Regions from separate parts of the Paenibacillus sp. Y280 genome, predicted to be linked through region 3. Evidence: riboswitches for the same ligand, from Rfam matches in the RefSeq annotation. Region 3 holds a riboswitch; each other region holds the start of a gene.
What was found. Region 3 has a riboswitch for cyclic di-AMP ahead of AC1TPC_RS12640 (NAD-binding protein). Riboswitches for the same ligand answer to the same signal wherever they lie in the genome.
Positions count from the first base shown of each region.

Region 1: it holds a riboswitch for cyclic di-AMP, as region 3 does, so the genes downstream of both, AC1TPC_RS00350 (TrkH family potassium uptake protein) here and AC1TPC_RS12640 (NAD-binding protein) in region 3, are expected to answer to the same signal.
Region 2: it holds a riboswitch for cyclic di-AMP, as region 3 does, so the genes downstream of both, AC1TPC_RS24240 (C40 family peptidase) here and AC1TPC_RS12640 (NAD-binding protein) in region 3, are expected to answer to the same signal.

Region 1 covers NZ_JBXCIW010000001.1:77,750-83,441, forward strand. The annotation lists gene AC1TPC_RS00345 (potassium channel family protein) at 1-435, opposite strand, end outside; gene AC1TPC_RS00350 (TrkH family potassium uptake protein) at 448-1,788, opposite strand; cyclic di-AMP (ydaO/yuaA leader) riboswitch at 1,879-2,083, opposite strand; gene AC1TPC_RS00355 (CPBP family intramembrane glutamic endopeptidase) at 2,329-3,954, shown strand; gene uvrC (excinuclease ABC subunit UvrC) at 3,923-5,692, opposite strand, start outside.
Region 2 covers NZ_JBXCIW010000029.1:21,559-27,250, reverse strand. The annotation lists gene AC1TPC_RS24255 (M1 family metallopeptidase) at 1-1,840, shown strand, start outside; gene AC1TPC_RS24250 (hypothetical protein) at 1,868-2,683, shown strand; gene AC1TPC_RS24245 (hypothetical protein) at 2,817-3,401, shown strand; cyclic di-AMP (ydaO/yuaA leader) riboswitch at 3,800-3,952, shown strand; gene AC1TPC_RS24240 (C40 family peptidase) at 3,956-4,432, shown strand; gene AC1TPC_RS24235 (FAD-binding domain-containing protein) at 4,567-5,692, shown strand, end outside.
Region 3 covers NZ_JBXCIW010000008.1:31,878-37,569, reverse strand. The annotation lists gene AC1TPC_RS12645 (hypothetical protein) at 29-232, shown strand; cyclic di-AMP (ydaO/yuaA leader) riboswitch at 670-868, shown strand; cyclic di-AMP (ydaO/yuaA leader) riboswitch at 961-1,132, shown strand; gene AC1TPC_RS12640 (NAD-binding protein) at 1,252-1,650, shown strand; gene kdpF (K(+)-transporting ATPase subunit F) at 1,776-1,853, shown strand; gene kdpA (potassium-transporting ATPase subunit KdpA) at 1,873-3,552, shown strand; gene kdpB (potassium-transporting ATPase subunit KdpB) at 3,571-5,604, shown strand; gene kdpC (potassium-transporting ATPase subunit KdpC) at 5,634-5,692, shown strand, end outside.

The DNA of each region.
Region 1 (5,692 bases), on a different contig from region 3:
CTCAATATAATCGAGCAGGTTGGGTGAAACGAGCTGATGCGCAACACGAATGCCCATGTCCCGCTCCGGATAAACGACGCGGTCGACGCCGATTTTCTCAAGCACGCGGCCATGCAATTCCGTCATTGCTTTCGCAACAACCTGCTTGACACCTAGATCCTTAAGCAAGATGGTCGTTAAAATACTCGCTTGAATGTCATCGCCAATTGCAACGACGCCGCAGTCAAAGTTGCGTACACCGAGCGAACGAAGCGTTTCTTCATCCGTACAATCGGCAGTTACGGCATAAGTGAGGACACCGCTCATTTCCTGAACGGCCTCCTCGTCCTTATCAATGCCAAGCACCTCATTGCCGAGCTCGATTAGCTCGCGGCCTAAGCTTGATCCAAATCTACCTAACCCTATTATGACAAATTGCTTTTTCTTCGTCCCCACTTGCAGCTTCCCCTATCCAATCGTAATTTTGCCTTCAGGATACCGGTACAATTCTTTTTCTGTGCGTGGCCCCAGCGCATAAGCTAGCGTCAAAGGTCCAAGCCGTCCGGCAAACATCGTTAATGCAATGACTATTTTTCCTACTGTGCTGAGCTCCGGAGTAACGCCAATCGACAACCCCACCGTACCGAACGCAGAGGTGGCTTCAAACAATAATTTAATGAACGCATGATCCTCCGTCATCGACAAGATCATCGTTACAATAATAACTAAACCTAATGAGATTAATGTAATCGTTAGCGCCTTAAAAATCCTGTCCTTGCCAAGCCGATGCCGGAACATCACAATATCCTCGCGTCCGCGAATCATCGCAATAACAGCTCCGATCAGTGTAGTAAAGGTCGTGGTCTTGATACCGCCGCCTGTCGAGCCCGGCGATGCCCCGATAAACATCAGAATGATGGTGAAAAACATAGTTGCTTGTCGCAAAGCTGTATAATCAAGCGTATTGGCTCCCGCCGTCCGCGGCGTCACCGACTGGAAGAAGGAGGATAAAATCTTACCGCCCCAGTCCAACGAGCCAAGCGTCTTCGTATTGGAAAACTCGAAAACAAAAATGACGATTGTTCCTACTGCTATTAATGTCCCCGTCATGGACAGGACAACCTTGCTGTGCAGCGACAGCCTGCGGTTTTTGCGATACTCCATCAAATCCGACATGACGACAAAGCCTAAACCGCCGGTTATGATGAGCATCATTGCCGCGATATTGACGATGGGATCAGATACGTACAGCGTTAAGCTTCTGTAGTCGCCAAAAATATCAAATCCCGCATTGTTGAATAAGGAAACGGCATGAAACGCTCCGAAAAACAACGCTTTGCCAAGCGGCATATCGAATGCAAACCTTAAGGTAAACAAGATGAATCCGACGAATTCGATCGCCAGTGAATAAACGATGACCCTCCTAATGAGCCGAACGATACCTTCCATGCTCGACTGATTCATAGCCTCTTGCAGCAAAAGACGCTCTCGAAGTGAAATCTTCTTGCGCAGTACAAGCGCAACCAGCGTTGCCATCGTCATAAAACCCAGTCCGCCTAGCTGGAATAAGCACATCAATACGACCTGGCCAGGAACGGAGAAATATGTACCCGTATCCACGACGACAAGCCCCGTAACGCATGTCGCCGAGGTCGCGGTAAACAGCGCATCGATGAAAGGCAGCCGCTCACCGCTTGCCGATGCGAATGGCATGGATAATAATACGGCACCCAGCAATATAATAAGCGCGAAGCCGCAAACCAATATGCGCGGAGGCGACCACTTGAGAACATTCCAATCCCTCTTCATCCGTTGTCCTTCTTCTGTGTATGTCTTATCATAATTACTTGTTTTTGAGCATAAAAAAAAGCACTGGAAACTCAAGTGCTCTGTGCGATGAGTCCTGTTCCAAGACGCCTACGAGGTTAGCTGACGGATTCGGGCCTGGACAGGCAGCCCTATTCGGCGGCAAGAGCCCAAGCTCCACCGCTAAAATTCACCCCATGCCGCCAAATGAGAACCGCCTATGCAAACAGCTAGTTCATCTATTTTGACAGCTTTATGGTTCCCCCGTTTTCCTAAGGAAATTCGGCTGTGCTATTCAATTTGTATGACGTTAACGATTATAATCCTAAAGCAGTCCATATATAAAGGTGATATTTTTGACAAAAGGGACGATATTAGTCCAAATACGGGCATTGGGATTAAGAAGCAAGCTTCAAGCTTGCTGGACATCGTTATTTCGCAGTTTCTTGTGTGCAAACCTTTATTTTCATTGGATAAATCAGGGATTAATGTGTTAATGTATGGACATATGCTACTCATTTTAAAGACAGTTGAGGTGAATCCATGATTGATTCTATCAAGCCTAATGAATGGAGACGTTTTCTATGGGCGGCGATTGCATGCTTTATTATTTATGCAGCCGTTGACATCGTTCCCATGTTTGCCTCCATTGCATCCGGCGAACTAAACACAAAAGTTATTGAGAAATCGACCGCTGAGAGCCGCGCCACCGCTTTCGCAGAGAAACAGACGGGTCTAAAGGTCAAATCGGCTAAAGCTGTTCATCAAACCGATAAAATAATGAACGGCTATCTTTCCAAAAATAAGCTGTCCAAAACGTATGCTGACAAATATGACCCCAGCTTCCCGACCGATACGTTTCAGGTTGATTTGAAATTTAGCGGCGGCGGCGGCTTCGTTTACTTACATATGCAAAGCGAAAAAATTGTAGCATGGAATTTGCAAATCGACGGTGAAGAACTCTCTGATGCAGATAAAACGAAGGAAGCGAAAGCTTTCCTGACGAATCAAAGCTTCAGCGGGGTTGAATTTCAAAGTAATCGAATATTGGAAAACGGTGATTGGGAGGGCATGCCTAAAGCCGACTACGCCATACAGGATGCGAAGTTAACGATTCATGTTGATGCGCGAATCGTTGATGGTCGAACCGTCATAACCAAATATAAGCCTGCATTTATCGCCCCGGATGATTACATCAATTATGTGAAGAATCAAGACAGGATTGCTGGTTTCCTTACTGGCTTCGGTTACTTCTTCATGAGCTTTGTCTTGTTCGTCTTGGCTATTATTTATGCCGTGCTATACCGAAAGTTTACCTCTTTCAAATTTGGTATTATATTGACCATCGTTTACTTTATCACCTATATCATCATGAATCTGAATGTGCTGGACGGCATTCGAGCCTCGATGGGTGAAAATGACCTAGCTGGTGCGACAACGGCCGTTACAGCAGTCGTGACTGTGCTTCTGACCATCCCAATGGCCGGAGCCATTTATATTTCATTGATCGCTGGCGATGGCCTATGGAAGGCGCAGGGCCGCGACTTATGGCCGCGCTTCGGACAGAAAGGCTACGGCGACCATGTATGGCGCAGCGTAGGCCTCGCCTATTTATTCGCGATTATCCTATTCGCGCTGCAATCCGTCATCTTTATCGCCTTAAGGCTGACAATCGGCACATGGGACACATCGGATGCCACCCAGTCTCCTTATAATATGGGCATATTATGGCTCATGCCGGTGCTTGCTTGGGCGGCTGCCATTTCAGAGGAAGCTGTCTTCCGTTTCTTCGGCATTGGATTATTCCGCAGATGGTTCAAAAACACGTTTGCCGCTGCGCTGCTTCCAACCTTCTTCTGGGCGCTTGGACATGTGATGTATCCGTTCTATCCATCCTCGACAAGATTGATCGAGCTGATGATTATTGGGCTCGTTTTCAGCTTTATTTTCGTCAGATACGGCTTGATTACATCCATGTTCACCCACGCGATCTTCAACAGCGTAGCGGTCGGCTTATCGCTGCTTACGATTGGAACGGCGCCAAATATTGTCTCGGCTATCTTCTTCTCGGTGCTGCCGGTGCTGATCGCCTTTGTGATCAAATACTTTAGCCATAAAAAAGAGAAGAAGCCGTCAGTTACGACGACTCCTCCCCTAGAGCAGCTATAATTTGCGAAGCTAATTTATCACCAATAGATAGAGGCCGAAAGTCTTCGACTGAGGCCTCTTTTATTTTTTTGATCGAGCCAAAATGTTTCAGCAGAAGCTTGCGGCGCTTCTCGCCGATTCCCGGAATCGAATCGAGCCTCGATTCAACCATAGACTTGCCGCGCTGCTCGCGGTGGAACGTAATCGCGTATCGATGCACCTCGTCTTGAATGCGCTGCAGCAAATAAAATTCTTGGCTGTCTCGCGGCAAAGGTACAATCTCGGCAGGATCTCCTGTCATGAGCTGCGCCGTTTTGTGCTTCGCATCTTTCACGAGGCCGCATACGGGAATAAACAAGCCAAGCTCATTCTCCAGCACATCAAGCGCAGCCGATATTTGCCCCTTGCCGCCATCGACTACGATCAGGTCGGGAGCGGTAAGCCCTTCCTTCAATACGCGCTTATAGCGGCGCCTGATGACCTCACGCATCGTTTCATAATCATCGGGTCCCTTTACTGTTTCCACCTTGTATTTGCGGTATTCCTTGCGATCCGGCTTGCCTTCGGTGAAGACGACCATAGCCGAGACTGGATTCGTTCCTTGAATGTTCGAGTTATCGAAAGCTTCAATCCGGCGCACTTCCTCAAGGCCAAGCCAGCCGGCCAAAGATTCGGACGCTTTGACGCTTCGCTCCTCATCACGCTCAATGAGACGGAATTTCTCGTCGAGCATCACCTTGGCGTTGTCCGTAGCCATCGTCACGACCTCGCTCTTGCGGCCGCGCTGCGGCATGAGCACTTTAACCTTCAACCAGTTATGGAGCGCCGCAATGACGTCGTCAGCATGCGTAGAAGCAGCGGCATCAGCTTCCCCATCTGCAGCTTCACCTTCGATATGCAGCTGCTCTTGCGGCAGCGGCAGCAAAATTTGCTTCGGCAGCGCTGGATTATCGCTGTAGTACTGCGTTACGAACGTTATGAAGTCATCATAAGCTTCCCCGTAATAAGGGAACGTCGTCCCATGCCGCTCGATAAGCTTGCCTTGGCGCATATACAAAATTTGCACGCACATCCAGCCCTTATCTACCGCAAAGCCGAAGATATCGCGGTCAAGCGCATCCTGCATCGTAATCTTCTGCTTCTCCATGACCGCATCGATCGCAACCAGTTGATCCCGGAACTCCTTCGCACGCTCGAATTCGAGCTTCTCCGCAGCCTCTTCCATCTTGCGCTGCAGCTCAATCTTTACGACGTCTTGGCCGCCGTTCAGAAACCGCGAAATTTCTTGGATCATCCTGTCGTACTCTGTCTGCTGCACGTCAAATTCACATGGCGCAATACATTGTCCGAGATGATAGTATAAGCACACCTTATCCGGCAGCGCATTGCACTTTCTAAGCGGATAAAGCCGATCCAGGAGCTTCTTTGTCTGCTGGGCGGCGTATGCGTTCGGATATGGGCCAAAATATTTGCCTTTGTCTTTAATGATTCGTCTAGTGACCTCAAGCTTCGGATGCTTTTCGTTCGTAATTTTGATATACGGAAACGTTTTATCATCCTTCAGCAGTACGTTATATCTTGGATGGTATTGTTTGATCAAGTTGCATTCGAGAATGAGTGCTTCCATGTTGCTCGAGGTTACAATAAATTCGAAATCGCGAATTTCCGATACCAATCGCTGAGTTTTCCCGTTGTGGCTGCCGTTAAAATAGGAACGCACCCTATTTTTGAGCACCTTCGCTTTGCCTACATAAATAAT
Region 2 (5,692 bases), on a different contig from region 3:
GCTTGTACAGGAGCCGAATACGGTTATGACGCCTAAGCCGCAAGCGCTCAGCAAACGTGTCGTTGAGTACCATATCAACGTTCATTTGCTTGATGATGCGAAGCGCTTGAATGGCGATCAGACCGTAACCTGGACCAACCCCGGCAAAAAAACAGTGTCCGAGCTCTATTTCAATCTTTACCCGAATGCCTTCCAATCAGACAAATCAACGTTTATGCAGGAATCGGGCGGCAAGCTGCGCCAGGACAAAGCAACTACGAACAGCCAAGGCTTTATGAAGCTGAATACGCTGGAAACGCTAAATGGGGAAAGTCTTTTGCCTCGTCTGCAATACGTGCAGCCCGACGACGGCAATACGAACGACTTCACCTTAGCCAAAGTACGGCTGCCAGAGCCAGTTGCTCCAGGCAAGTCCGTTACGCTGCGCATGGGGTACGAGGTGAAGCTGCCCGAGGTATTCGCAAGAATGGGCTACTCCGGTAATTTTGTCATGGCGGGGCAATGGTTTCCCAAAATCTCGGTTTACGAGACAGTCGGCACAAGAGGTCGTACTGCCGAAGGGTGGAACGTCCATCAGTATCATGGAAACTCCGAATTTTACAGCGACTTTGGCATATACAGCGTTCGGATTAAAGTACCCGAGGCCTACACGGTTGCGGCAACCGGCTTCCAGACGAAGGCTATTGAAATCAAGGATCAAATGAAGGTTTACCAATTTTATGCCGATGACGTTCATGACTTTGCATGGTCGGCGTCACCGGACTTCGTCTATGAGGAAACCGCCTACTCCGATACGGGCATACCTGGAGTACGGATTAAGCTCTATCTGGATCCGAGCCATGCCAAGCTGAAGGATCGTTATATGCATGCAGCCAAATCCGCGCTCGCAAGCTATGCGAAATGGTATGGCGAATACCCTTACAGCACGCTGTCGATCGTCGTGCCTCCCAAAGGGGCTAACGGTGCTGGCGGCATGGAGTATCCAACGCTCATTACCGCATTCGCAGCCGAGAAGGAAAATCCCGGCTACGATTTGGAGCGAACGGTCGTGCATGAGATCGGCCATCAATATTGGTACGGCATGGTCGCCTCCAATGAATTCGAGGAAGCTTGGCTGGACGAGGGATTCACGTCCTACGCCGAGGATAAGGTCATGGAGACCGCGTACGGAATGGAAGCGAATCTGCCTATGGAAGCCAGCTACATGACCAATCCTGCGCCGCTCAAGCAGCCATCCTGGGCATACGGCAGCCACACGCAATACGCCGAGAACGTATACATGCGAGCGAAGCTCGTGCTCGTTGGCATCGAGAATCAAGTTGGCTCCAGAACGATGCAAAAGATTTTACGGACCTATTTCCAAAAATATAAGTTTAAGCATCCTTCCACTGCCGACTTCCAGCGTGTCGTAGAGACGGTGACGAAGGCGAGATGGCATGATTATTTCAGCCAATATGTGTACGACGACCAAATGGCCGATTTCTCGGTCGAATCGATCCGCGTTCGCCCGGTTGCGCAAGATGGCGCCAATATGTACGAGTCAGTCGTGCTCGTCAAGAAGAACGGCGGCAGCAACGGCGAGATCAAGGTCGTTTTGCAGTTCACCGACGGCAATAAATTAACGAAGCTATGGAATGCCGAAGAATCTCACGTTCAATATACGCAGCTGCATTCCGCGCCGCTCAAATGGGCAATGATCGATCCGGGCCACAGCAACGTACTCGACAATAAGCTCATCAACAACTATATGCAGGCCGAGCTGCCGGAGGATAAGCGCACGAGGTGGAGCATTGGCGCAGTCAAGCTGCTCGAAGGGCTGCTCGGGTCGCTGAGCTGGTAAGTAATTGCGTTCAAGGAGCGATAAACGATGAAGATACATGTGAAGCAAGGCTGGCAACTCGCGGTTAAACATTTTTATCTCGTTATTTTATTATTTTTGTATCAGCTGCTATGGGGGTTTTTCCTCTATCGCTTCATTGATTCGGTCGTCTCGCCGCTGCTGCGGCGGTATCCGAGCTCCTATCCGTCCGACACCGCTGCCCAGCTCTTCTTGACCGAAGCCCAGTTCCAGCTATTCAAGACCGATCTGATCACTCCGTATGTGTGGACCCTCGGCGGCCTCATGGTTATTAGAATGCTGCTAACTCCCTTGTTTAACGCCGGTCTGTTCTACTCGCTGAATCAAACGAGATTAGACGGAGGAACCCGCTTCCTTGAGGGCATTCGCAAAAACTGGAAGCCTGTTGTGCTTCTGTACTGGATGGAAACCGTCTTATCGCTGGCTCCCGCTTGGTGGCTGCTCCCGCGCGGCCTCGATGCGCTACTGGAGAGCGGCTCCATTCCAGAGCTGCTGGGAGCGGTGCTGCCTGGGGCCGGCCTGTGGCTGCTGTGGGGTACGGTGCTGCATCTGCTGTTTCTAGCTATGCAATTCGGCGCCACATCGGGCGAAGGCGTATTCCGTTCCTTATGGAAGGCTCTTCGAAACTTTATCTCCTTCGCAGCCATTTCACTCATCATGTGGGGGATCGGAGCAGCTGCCGGGCTCGTTGTCACCAGCTTATCGATGCTCTGGGCCGGCTTGTTCGCGCTCATCCTTCATCAAGGCTATTACCTCGTAAAAACAGTAGTGAAGGTATGGACCATAGCCGCGCAGTACGATTGTCTACAGACGAAACAATCCTAACCTGAAGAAGCCTTCGGCTCCACAAATTATTGTGGATACGAGGCTTTTTTTATTTTCAAAATAGACCGCAACTAAATCATGCAATTTCTGTATATATAGATGAAAGTAAATGAACAATGGAGGATACACATAAATGATGCGCAAAAAACTGATTTTATTATCCATGGTTTTGCTCTTATCGGGCGGTTCATTGGTTGCAGCAGACAAAATGTTACAAAAAGTAACGCTGCTTTTTAATAATAAACAATCCATTGAAGATGGTTTATTAGTCGATGATAAGGTTTATATCAATATTCGTTCCTTAAGCGATTCCCTGCAGGCTTTTACGCAGTGGAAGGGGAGCGATAAGAAGCTTGTCATTCAGAAGCCCAATGTTCATATGTTTCTGATGAATGAGAAGCGGACGATGTTTGGGCAAGTTGATAAAGGTACGGTTCAGAAGTTTTTGGTGCAGGCGCAAATCGATAATTTGAACGTTGCCATCTCTGAATTCAAGGTCACGATTGTCGATCCTAACGATAAAGAAACGACCATTGACGGCCGCAGCCAATCTGATGTTGATTTCAAGGAGTTTGTCGAAAAGGATACCTTCTGGTTCAGCTCCAAGCTTGTCTCCTATGAATTTAAGTTCTCAGGCAAATACAAGCTCCGGTTCTGGATGGAGCAAAAGAACGAAGGCCCGCAGCTCATCTCTGAAAAAATCATTACTGCGAAATAATAGCTTGTCTACATGTAGATGGAGTTGTCTTTCAAGATGATAGATCTTGAGGGACGGCTCCTTTTTCATGCCGCAAACTGAATTTTTTAACTCGTCATTCTTCGCATGAGAGTTTTTTAATCTTTCTCCGCAAAATGCTATCATACCGCCATTATCCGCATGATTGAATAGTCTTTAAGACAGGATACCAAGGGGACAAATCGGTATATTTTACACCGGATCCACATAATTAATGAAATTGAGTCATTGCATTTAGTTAGAAAGAACTAGTGATGAGTGTTTATTTTACACAATAAACGGTTAAACGAAGCAAATAGTCAAAAGGTTACATGAGAATTATTAGAAATAGTCAGGAAAGGCAGGAGATCAATGAAAATAATCGAATAATTCTCAGGAGCAATAAAAAACTGCCTAATTTCCTATTTGGAAAACGGGGGAACCACTCTGGGTGAATTGATTCCGACGTTTGACATTTGTCAGCGCCTGAGGAGTCATAGGGAGCCTTCAACCGAACCCCACAGCTAACCTCGTCGGCATTGGAAGGAGTTTCACAATTGAAAAAGGTTACCGCATTACTACTGGGTCTCGTTCTCGTACTCGCTTTCCAGGCTGGGAGCGCTTTCGCAGACTCAAAACTAAACGGCTTCATCAATGATCTTATCGGTTCACCGTACAAAAGCGGCGGAACGTCGTCGAAAGGCTTTGATTGCTCCGGATTTACGAGCTATGTGTTCGAAAAAATGGGCATCGAGCTTCCACGCACATCCGGCTCGCAAGCAAAATCAGGCGATAAGGTTGCTAAAGAGGACCTTATTCCGGGAGACCTAGTTTTCTTCGACACTGTTGGCGGAAACAACAGCACGGTATCCCACGTAGGCATTTACATAGGAGATGGCAAGTTTGCACATTCCTCTTCTAGCAGAGGCGTTGTGACAGACAAACTTAACTCCTCTTATTATGAAAATCGTTTTATAACTGCTCGTCGTGTTATGGATGCAGATTCTTTCCAAGCATACGCCGACGGACAATAGAGTAACCTATTCCCTCTCTGTATGAGAGTTGCACGGGTAGACTCACTCAGCAAAGCCGCAGTTGTTTGTCCTCAAGCGACAAATGACATGCGGCTTTGCTGTTATTGCGCCGCTAAGGGGAAGGAGCAGTCTCAATGTATTTGTTTATTCATCGCAAGGATTTGCGTACCGAAGATTTGCGCGCATTCGATTATTTGAGAAATAAGGATTCGCAGGGCATTCATTTGCTAATCATAGATCCTGTCCTCACGGACGGAGGCAGATTAAACAGTCACAGCGGCCGTAATTTTATGGCGCAAGCCGCCTCCCTGCTGCACAGCTATTCCAAGGCGGGGAAAGAGCTGCATGTCCTGCATGGCGATCCCGCTTCGATTACCGAAGCGCTCTTAGAGGCGCATCCGATAGATGAGGTTATCGCCCATGCCGACTACACGCCTTACTCCCGCCGGCGCGACGAGCGGCTTCAGCTAACCGTCCGAGCCATGAATCGCCGCTGGATATCGATTGCCGATGCGCCGCTGGCCGATTTGGAAGCTTTCCCTGCGTATGCTCGGCGATCCGAGCCTTACAAGGTGTTTACGCCTTTCTACCGCATGTGGAGCAGCTATATGCAAGAGTACTACAGCAAGGCGGGCGAGACGACGATTCAGGATCTCGCGACCTTAAGCGAAATCAACACCAAGGTCGCTCTGCAATTCGCGCTGCCGGATGCCATTTCACACTCGCTTGGCGGCACGAGAGTAGAAGGCTCACAGAAATCGTCAGCTAAGCTGGATCGCTTTGCACGCGAGCGACTCGCCTCTTATGCGGATAGTCGGGACATCTACACGGAGGAGCATACTAGCGGGCTCGCTCGCTTCTTGAACACCGGCGCTATATCGGCGCGTCAGTCCTACGAGCTTACGCAGGGCTTGCCCGGTGCCGAAGCATGGATCCGTCAACTGGCTTGGCGTGATTTCTACTTGTACCAGGCCATGTACCATGAAGATTTCTTCCGTTACGAGCAGCTGGCGAACTTGTCACCGCTCTCTGATGCTTATCTTGCGGCATGGTCTGCCGCTGCCACTGGCATTCCGATCATCGACGCGGCTATGACGCAGCTGAACCGCACGGGGGATCTTCCGAATCGGCTGCGAATGGTAACGGCCATGTTTCTAACGAAAAACCTGCTTTGTCCGTTTACGCTTGGGGAGCAGCATTTCCGCCTTCACTTAAGCGACTATGACAATGCGCTTAATCGCGGCGGCTGGCTGTGGTGCT
Region 3 (5,692 bases):
AAACAATGATATGTACGAGATTGCTTGTTTGAATAAAACAGTCTCATCCCATTCGGATTTACCGGTTGAACAAGATGAACGAGAATCCGTCAAGCTCAAGGCTGCGGCTGCAAATAAATATAAAACTCGCACGTCCTTTATCATCGAAACGGGCTTGGATAGCACGGGAGTTCCCACAGCTGCTCTACTAGATTCACTGGAATTGTTTCATGAATGGCTTCTGATTGCGTGATCGTTCGTAATCTCTCCTCCAGTTCGCTTGCGAGGTTAACTGCCATATTCAGGCATGCCGTCTATAGTAAACCCGAAAGCGATCATTGTAAAACAGTTGTATTTCGGGATATGGCATCCTTTAGCCATTTTACAAGAAAAACTATCAATATCTTAATAAAAAAAGCTTAATTCGCTGGATAACTCGTTCATTCTCATCTATTCTACTCTTTAGAAAAATCTGATTATTTCCGCTGAAAAGTGGCTTGTGAGTGCATATCATTATTTTCGAAAATAGGAGTAAAACGTAGAAATAGTGAGATATATCGAGATCGAATTCTATGTAAGCGCTGCGAAACGTTCTGGGGGTCTGAAATTAGCTAAATTCGCCAGCGGGCTCTCTTTACAGTGGCGATAGCGAGGAGTAAGATTCGATACAGGATTTACTAATAAGTTTCGATTTGCTGATCGCTGAGTTTCCGTGAATGCGGAAAACGGGGGAACCAATAAATGAGCTTTGCGCATGTTCGATGTGAGAGTCGAACGGCCGTAGAGCAGGGGTGAATCTTTGACTGGTGCCATGGATACTGGTCAAAGTAGGGCGACTCTCACCGCCCGAATCCGACAGCTAACCTCGTAAGCGTGGATTAGAGAGGAATGATGAAGCTTGTGATCGATTAATGTCGACCACAGAGTGTCATAAGCCTCTGTGGTTTTTTGCTGCCCAAAAACAGAGCAGCTGCTTGAAATGGTTTTAATTTGCTGAATCCTGCAGCAGCAGGAACGGGGGAACCAACGAAGAAAAGGCGTGTATGTACGCTCTTTGCTTCATGGGGTGAATCGCTTGGCAGCAGCCAGGCGTAGGGCAACTCTCAAGGCCCGAATCCGACAGCTAACCTCGTAAGTGTACTCGAGAGAGGCAACAGCCATCGCGCTTCCCGCGGCTTATTTTAGCTGCGGGCATAAGAAGCCGCGGGATTGGTTCCTCTTATCCCAAGGCTTCTTTTTGTTACCTTTTTTACCAAATGGAGGATAAGCAAGTTGTTGGAAGAGCATATTATCGTAGCTGGATTCAACGAATCCGGCAAATCATTTATTCGAACTTTAATGTTTCATCAAATGAAATTTATCGTCCTGACGAATAGCAAGCAGGAGGAGAAGCAGCTCCGCAAGCAAGGGATCATGGGCGTGCATTATATCAATACAAATGATCGCCAAAGCTGGCAGCCGCCGCATTATCCGATTCAAGATGTTTTCATATTCGAGAGCAGCTTTGCACTAAGCTGCCGCTTTGTCCATTGCTGCCGGACTTGGACGACCAAGCCGATCTACGTGATCACGCAGCAGTGGAATCCGCGGGCCGTTTACAAGGGGCTCGGTGCGGACCATATCGTATACTCGCAAACCGGTGAAGTCGGTTTTCTTTTAAGTCACAAATAATGCAGGAGGGAATTCAATATGCAGGATGTTTATATGATCATCGCTTTGCTAACCTGCTTTGGTTTATTTTACGGATTTTTGACTTGGTGCGGCAGCGTAATCGACCAAACGGGAGGCGGAAGCGAATGATTATCGTGATGGTTATGGCTTTATTTGTTTTCGTTTATCTCATCTATGCCTTAATTCATCCGGAAAAGTTTTAATGGAGGAGGATCATCTACGATGGATATTTTTCAATTGCTGATCGTCATTGCGATTCTGTTATTGCTAGTTAAGCCATTAGGAACCTACGTCTATCACGTATTCTCGAATGAGCATAATCGCTTAGACAAGGTGTTCGGAGGCTCTGAGCGGCTTATCTATAAAATCATAGGTTTAAAGCGGCGAGAGGGCATGAGCTGGAAAATGTACGCAATTAGCTTTATCGCAACCAATATCATATTGGTAGCTTTCAGCTATTTGATTCTGCGTTTGCAAAACGCGCTTCCATTTAATCCGAACGGGATGGGGAGCATGGAGCCGACGCTTACGTTTAATACGGTCATCAGCTTTATAACGAATACGAACCTGCAGCATTACAGCGGGGAAAGCGCCTTATCCTATTTCTCGCAAATGGCGGTCATCATGATGATGATGTTTACGTCAGCGGCTACGGGCTTCTCGGTTGCGATCGCATTCGTCCGCGGCATTACGAGCAAAGGGCAAACGATAGGCAACTTTTTCGAGGACTTCGTCAAAGCGCATACGCGAATTTTTCTTCCGGTTGCTTTTGTCATCACGCTTGTGCTCGTTGCCCTTCAAGTGCCGCAGACGCTTGATCCGACATTGACGGTCAAAACGCTAGAGGGCGCGATGCAGCAAATTGCGATTGGTCCTGTCGCTTCGCTGGAGTCGATTAAGCATTTGGGAACGAACGGCGGCGGATTTTTTGGCGCCAACTCGGCGCATCCCTTTGAGAATCCGAATCCGCTGACGAACGTCATCCAGATTTTATCGATGTGGGCGCTGCCCGCTGCACTGCCTTACACCTTCGGCCTATTCGCCAAAAACAAAAAGCAAGGCTGGGTTGTGTTCACAGCGATGATGTGTCTGTTCCTCGTGTTCCTGAGCGTAGCCTACACGTCGGAGAAAACAGGCAATCCAGCGATAAGCGCGCTTGGAATCGATGCTTCGCAAGGCAGCATGGAAGGCAAGGAAGTACGGTTCGGCATCGCGCAATCCGCATTGTTCACAACGGTGACAGCGGCAGCGACGACCGGTACCGTTAACAATATGCATGATACGCTTACGCCGCTCGGCGGCTTGGTGCCGCTTGGCGAGATGATGCTGAATGTCGTTTTTGGCGGCAAGGGTGTCGGACTTATCAACATGCTTATGTATGCGATACTCGCCGTGTTCATATGCGGGCTGATGGTCGGACGAACGCCGGAATTTCTGGGTCGAAAAATAGAGCCGCGAGAAATGAAGCTTATTGCGGTCGCTATTCTTACCCATCCTTTCATTATACTAGTGCCAACAGCAATCGCCTTTATGACGGATCTAGGCAAAGGAGCCATCACAAATCCGGGCTTCCATGGCATAAGTCAAGTGCTGTATGAATTTACATCCTCGGCAGCGAACAATGGCTCCGGGTTTGAGGGACTAGGCGACAACACGCCATTTTGGAATATTAGCACAGGGCTTGTCATGCTGATGGGCCGCTATATTTCAATGATCGCGATGCTGGCAGTTGCGGGTTCGCTCGTACGCAAGCAGCCTGTGCCGGAGACGATTGGCACATTCCGCACGGATAATGGACTATTTACCGGATTATTAATCGGCACTGTGCTTTTAATCGGTGCGCTAACCTTTTTGCCGGTCATCGTGCTTGGGCCGGTCGCAGAATATTTGACACTCCGCTAACGGATGAGGTGAATGATAATGAATAGTAACCAGAAGAAGAAGCTGCTGCCCGCAGCTGCGGTTAAGCGCGCTGTGCTTGATAGCTTTATCAAATTAAATCCAGCTCTTATGATGAAAAACCCGGTTATGTTTGTCGTTGAGGCAGGTACATTTATCGTGCTGCTGATGGCGTTGTTCCCCGCTTACTTTGATTCGGAGGAGCGAATCGGCTTTAATGTAACGGTATTTTTCATTTTGCTGTTTACGCTGCTGTTCGCCAATTTTGCCGAGGCAATTGCGGAGGGCAGGGGCAAGGCTCAAGCGAATTCACTTAAGAAATCCAAGCAGGAAATGAGCGCGAACAAGCTGGTCGGCGACTCTGTAAAGGTCGTCTCCTCGACGGAGCTGCGCAAGGGAGACATCGTTATCGTCTCCCAAGGCGAAATGATTCCCGGCGACGGAGAGGTCATTGAAGGCTTGGCTTCGGTAGATGAATCGGCCATTACGGGAGAATCGGCTCCTGTTATTAAAGAAGCAGGCGGCGATTTCAGCTCTGTAACGGGTGGAACACGGGTAGTCAGCGACCGGATAAAGGTGCGGATGACGAGCGAGCCGGGCGAGTCATTTATCGACCGGATGATTGCGCTCGTTGAAGGGGCAAAACGTCAAAAAACGCCAAACGAAATCGCTCTGAATACGCTGCTGACGAGCTTGACGATCATCTTTTTAATCGTCGTCGTAACCTTGCAGCCTATCGCTAAATATTTGGATATTCAATTGGAAATACCTGTACTAATCGCGTTGCTTGTTTGTCTCATTCCGACGACAATTGGCGGCTTGTTATCCGCGATTGGGATCGCGGGCATGGACCGGGTTACCCAGTTCAATGTACTGGCGATGTCAGGTAAAGCCGTTGAGGCAGCAGGCGATATTAATACGATGATTTTGGATAAGACAGGTACGATTACATTCGGCAACCGGATGGCAAGCGAGCTTGTTCCCGTCACAGGCAGCAATATTCAGACGCTTTCGGAATGGGCAGCGATCAGCTCGCTAAAGGATGAAACGCCAGAGGGCAGATCCGTGCTCGAATGGATGAAGAAGCAGGGCATGAGCTATGACGCATCGCTTGCCGAAGGCGGCGAGTTTGTAGAGTTTAAAGCAGAAACGCGGATGAGCGGCATCGATTTGACGGATGGACGCCACGTTCGCAAAGGGTCTGTCGATGCTGTTCGCAAATGGGTAACGGCACAAGGGGGCAGTATTCCTTCCGATCTGGAGCATATTTCGAATACGATCGCAACATTAGGCGGAACGCCGCTCGCGGTAGCGGTTGACAGTCAAATATTTGGCGTTATTTATTTGAAGGACACCGTGAAGCCGGGGATGAAAGAGAGATTCGAGCAGCTTCGCGAGATGGGCATCAAAACAATTATGTGTACGGGCGACAATCCGCTAACGGCTGCTACCATTGCCCGAGAAGCGGGAGTGGATGATTTTATTGCCGAGAGCAAGCCGGAGGACAAAATTGCCGTTATCAAGCGCGAGCAAGCGGACGGCAAGATGGTTGCGATGACGGGCGACGGCACAAACGATGCGCCTGCGCTTGCGCAAGCGGACGTTGGCCTAGCGATGAACAGCGGAACGATTGCCGCGAAGGAAGCAGCCAATATGGTAGATCTGGATTCCGATCCCTCCAAAATCATCGAGGTTGTTGCCATCGGCAAGCAATTGCTAATGACGAGAGGCGCTCTAACAACGTTTAGTATCGCGAATGACGTTGCCAAATATTTTGCGATCATTCCAGCGATGTTTATGCTCGCGATTCCGGAGATGGGCGTGCTCAATATTATGAATTTGGGTTCTCCGCTCTCTGCGATCCTGTCAGCTCTTATTTTTAACGCCATCATTATCCCGCTGCTTATCCCTCTTGCTATTAGAGGTGTAGCCTACAAGCCGATGAGCGGTGCTAGACTGCTTAGCCGCAACGTATTCATTTATGGACTAGGCGGCGTCATCGTCCCGTTCATCGGAATTAAGCTTATCGACTTTGCTGTGCATTTGTGGATTTAATACGAAATAATGAAAGAAGGAATGCGAATATGAATGATCAAATAAAAAGCAGTTCGCGCTTTCAGTTATCAAACCTTTTGGTACCTTT